2 regions of the Pseudalkalibacillus sp. R45 genome follow, and region 2 is predicted to be linked to the other one. Evidence: riboswitches for the same ligand, from Rfam matches in the RefSeq annotation. Region 2 holds a riboswitch; the other holds the start of a gene.

Region 1 (2,205 bases), on a different contig from region 2:
GGTCCGTATAAAGAGCCGAAAGAACTCACGCTGGATGAAATTGAAAATGTGAAGAATTCCTTTGTAAAGGCAGCTATCTATGCCAAAGAGGCTGGATTTGATGGTGTCGAAATCCACGGAGCCAATGGCTATTTACTTGATCAATTCTTGACCGATTATTTGAACCATAGACAGGACCAATACGGTGGCTCCCTTGAAAAACGACTTCAATTCATGCTTGAAATCATCGACGTTGTGCGTCAAGCAGTTGGAGATGACTTTATGGTGGGGATTCGAATCTCACAAGGGAAAGTGGCTGATCAGGAATATAAATGGCCGAATGGTGAGAAAGACGCATTTACGATTTTTTCAAAGCTTGGTGAAACCACCCTCGACTACATTCACGTTACAGATAGAGATGGTTCTGAACCAGGCTTTGGAGTTGGAACGAAGACGCTGGCTGAGGCAGCCAAAGTATTCAGTCGTCTCCCGGTCATAGCTAATGGGGGATTAGGAGAGCAGGAGAAAGCACGGAAACTGATTGATCAAGATCAAGCGGATTTTATCAGCCTTGGTACAACCGCCTTGGCCAATCCGGATGCACCTAATCGCATCAAAAAGCAGGCTCCTTTAAAAGAATTCAATGCAAAAGAAATACTCATGCCGAAAGCTGAAATCAAAGACATTGAGTTGAAGGAAGAAATCATTACTGGTTAGAACACGGGAAAGATTAGCCACGTCGCATTTGGATATTCGTGGCGACTTTCCTTTTTCACATTGGTAAGTGTAAGCGGTTTCTAAAACGATTGACAAATAGGGTCGAAATCCGACATAATGGTATAAAATGAATATATGCGAATGAAGATCGTGGGAGAGTCGGACATTCCGACACCGAAGGAGCAAGTTCCAGAAAACCATGGAACAAATCTCTCAGGTAAACGAACTGCGATCGGACGCATCTCTGGAGAGCGCGAAAGCCACCAAAGGGGTAACCAATAATCTCTCAGGTAAAAAGGACAGAGCGGGTGAAATCACCTTCTTTGTCCTTTTTATTTTTTGTGTAAAAAAATAGCTCTCTTTGAGAAGGAGGCATTACAATGGGCTACAATAGTTGTTTTGATATAATCGGGCCGATCATGGTTGGTCCATCAAGTTCACATACAGCAGGCGCGGTTTGGATCGGCAGAGCGGCTTATGAACTTTTAGGCGGTGTGCCGGACCATGTTGAAATCAAGTTATTCGATTCTTTTGCGGAAACTTATCAAGGACATGGTACAGATAAAGCTATCCTTGGCGGTTTGCTAGGCTTCGATACAGAAGATACTCGAATCAAACATGCATATGATTTTGCCTCAGATGCCAATCTGAACTATGAGTTTGTGTTAGAGGAAAATTGCAAGGAGTTCGATCACCCGAATGTCGCGATTCTGACCGTTCAACTGGGAACCCGGAAAATAGTCATCGGTGGTGCGTCTGTAGGCGGAGGACTTGCTGAAATTTTCAGGATCAACAATTACAGGGAATTAGATATACCTGTAAGCACGTTTGACGATTTGAAAAAGATGGTCCGACGTATGGACGAAGAGGTTGCATGAAAGGGAGATGAGCGGTATGGATATCCAATCAACAGCCGATCTGCTCGATTTTTGCGAACGTGAAAATAAGACGATAGCTGAAGCGATGATCGAGCAGGAGCATGTGAAATCGGGAAAATCGAAGCAAGAGATTTTCGACATGATGAAAGAGCGATTGATGAAGATGCAGCATGCAGTTGAAGAAGGGTTAGAGGACGCATCAGAAGCACCGAGCGGAATTTCCGGCGGTGATGCCGTGAAAATGAAAGCCTATATTGAAGCGGGCGACGTTTTATCAGGTTCGATCATTAGTGATGCCATGGCTTGCTCAATGGCAACTTCAGAAAGTAATGCTCGCATGGGTGTGATTGTTGCTACCCCGACAGCTGGTGCTGCTGGGATTTTGCCAGGTGTGTTATTTTCCCTTCATAAAAATACCGACATGGAGCTAGATGATCTGGTCATGGGGTTGTTCACAGCAAGTATGCTCGGTTATATCATAGCTAACCGATCGTTCATCTCCGGTGCAGCAGGCGGTTGCCAGGCGGAAGTCGGCTCAGCAACTGCGATGGCAGCAGGTACGATCGTGGAATTAAAAGGTGGATCACCAAAGCAGGCGGTTCATGCTACAGCAATGGCGATGAAATCCTTG
Region 2 (2,205 bases):
CTTCATCAAATCGTTTTCCGGGATTGCCTCTGAGATGTTCAAGTCGCCTTTGAACCGTACATTTTCAGGGATATCATTAAACAGTTCATCAATCGAATCAATTCCGATTTCTGCTAACATTTCCTTTTCGTCTTGCTCTGTCATTGGTAGGTAACGAAATTTCACCTTTTATTCCCCCTCTTGATTAACGTTTATAGAAAGGTGCTTTTACGACTTCTGCTTTCAAGCGTCGTTTACGGACTTGGACTTCGACTTCTGTTCCAAGTTCTGTGTACTTCGAATCGATCAAAGCCAACCCAAGGTTCTTACCTAGTGTAGGAGATTGCGTACCAGTGGTGACTTCGCCGATCTTTTCATCATTTTTGAAAACGTCATAATGTGTTCGTGGAATCCCTTTATCTATCATTTCGATTCCGACCAATTTCCGTTTAAGTCCATCTTCTTTTTGCTTGATCAACGCATCTTTACCGATGAAATCAGCTTCTTTTTTCAGCTTGACTGCGAAACCGATCCCTGCTTCCAATGGTGAAATCTCAGCTGTCAGCTCTTGACCATATAAAGCAAGCCTAGCTTCAAATCGTAAAGTATCACGTGCACCAAGTCCGATTGGAAGAACCCCAGCTTCTTTACCTGCTTCTAAAATGGTTTTCCATAGCTTGGCAGCATCTTCACTGTCACAATAGATTTCAAAACCATCTTCACCTGTGTAGCCTGTGCGGGATACCAATGCTTTCGTACCGTCGATTTCCACGTCTTCCGTAAACTTGAAGAAACCAATTTGAGATAAATCATATTCTGTAAGCTTCTGTAGTACTTCCTCTGCCAGTGGTCCTTGTAATGCTAATTGAGCAACTTCATTCGAAATGTTCTGAATTTCAACATTCCCTTTCTGGTTGTTCACAAGCCAGTCATAGTCTTTTTCAATGTTTGCAGCATTAACGACTAAAAGGAAATCATTTTTCCCACGCTTATATACAAGAAGATCATCAACTGTCCCGCCATCTTCGTAGCACATTGCGGTATATTGAGCGCCGCCTTCTTTCAACTTCGAAACATCATTGGTCATTACATATTGTAGAAAACCTTCAGCGACCTCACCCTTAACTGTGATTTCACCCATATGGGAGACATCAAACAACCCGGCTTTAGTCCGTACTGCTGCGTGTTCTTCCTTGATACTTGAGAACTGGACAGGCAATTCCCATCCACCGAAATCGATTACTTTCGCTCCATATTCTTTATACAGCTCAAACAATGGTGTTCGCTGTAGGGATGACATGAGCATCTCTCCTTCAATTTTAAATTTTCAGCTGATCGTGTATGTCTTTGCTCGTTTGTTCAATAAGTCATACCTTTAAGACCTGTTAAAAATCACGCTTCCCCTTAAAGAAAACTTGGCTTAGCCAAGCCTAAGCGTTGGCTGAGCCTTAGTTCCTCGAAAAAGCAATCGCTTTTCCTTCGTGCGGAGTATTGCTTCCGAAGCCACCAGCTTGTGCGCTTATATTGAAGGAAGCATTTATACTTTCTTTAAATGAAAAAAAGAGAGGACAAAGAAGACTTTTTAACAAGCCCTCTCTGTCCTCGTACCTGAAAGTTTGATCGCAGAAGAACGTTCCACGACTTTCCCCTTTGGTGGCTTCGCAATTGAAGCACTCTCCAGAGCTGCGTCAAACAAGAGTCCGTTTGCCTGAGAGATTCACGATAAGCTTGCTCCTTCGGCGCTACCTTAAAGGTAGACTCTCCCCTTGTTCTCACTCGCAAATATGTGATTGAACTTAAGAAATTCACACTCTATAAAGACGAAATCGATAACAGCTATTATATTTCTGGGTTCGCTTGTTCATACTAAGTATGAATCTAGTTATATCTTATCATCGAAGAACGTATAATCGCAATTATCTTTTCCATGAAAGCGTTCTATTTTCAATATAAACGAACATTACATACAAAAGAACTATGATTCGTTCGATAATCAACCTAATTTAACAGAAAGGGTTTTCGTGTATGACTTTTAATATCGAGCATGATCAATCCTGGAGTACAGATTTCCTTAAACGCTTGGACGAAGATGGTCCATGGGCAAATTGGGAGCTTTATAAACTTGCTTTAGAAGCGGAAAAAAGTTTAGTTATCGATGATTTTCTTGGGCTGCAAGCGCCGAAGCATATTCCGCATGTCCAAATACTTCCTCATCAATTGGAGGTT

Evidence for each region. A riboswitch is a leader RNA that binds a small molecule or an ion and turns the genes downstream of it on or off. The one in region 2 is predicted to bind glycine.
Region 1: linked by a shared signal. The riboswitch ahead of ACTWQL_RS15970 (serine dehydratase beta chain) and the one ahead of gcvT (glycine cleavage system aminomethyltransferase GcvT) in region 2 are both predicted to bind glycine.

What each region holds. Positions count from the first base shown of each region.
Region 1 is NZ_JBQQCL010000009.1:103,296-105,500, forward strand. It holds gene ACTWQL_RS15965 (oxidoreductase) at 1-696, shown strand, start outside; glycine riboswitch at 838-935, shown strand; glycine riboswitch at 936-1,009, shown strand; gene ACTWQL_RS15970 (serine dehydratase beta chain) at 1,077-1,574, shown strand; gene sdaAA (L-serine ammonia-lyase, iron-sulfur-dependent, subunit alpha) at 1,591-2,205, shown strand, end outside.
Region 2 is NZ_JBQQCL010000007.1:64,176-66,380, reverse strand. It holds gene gcvPA (aminomethyl-transferring glycine dehydrogenase subunit GcvPA) at 1-165, opposite strand, end outside; gene gcvT (glycine cleavage system aminomethyltransferase GcvT) at 185-1,279, opposite strand; glycine riboswitch at 1,666-1,755, opposite strand; gene ACTWQL_RS13515 (DEAD/DEAH box helicase) at 2,005-2,205, shown strand, end outside.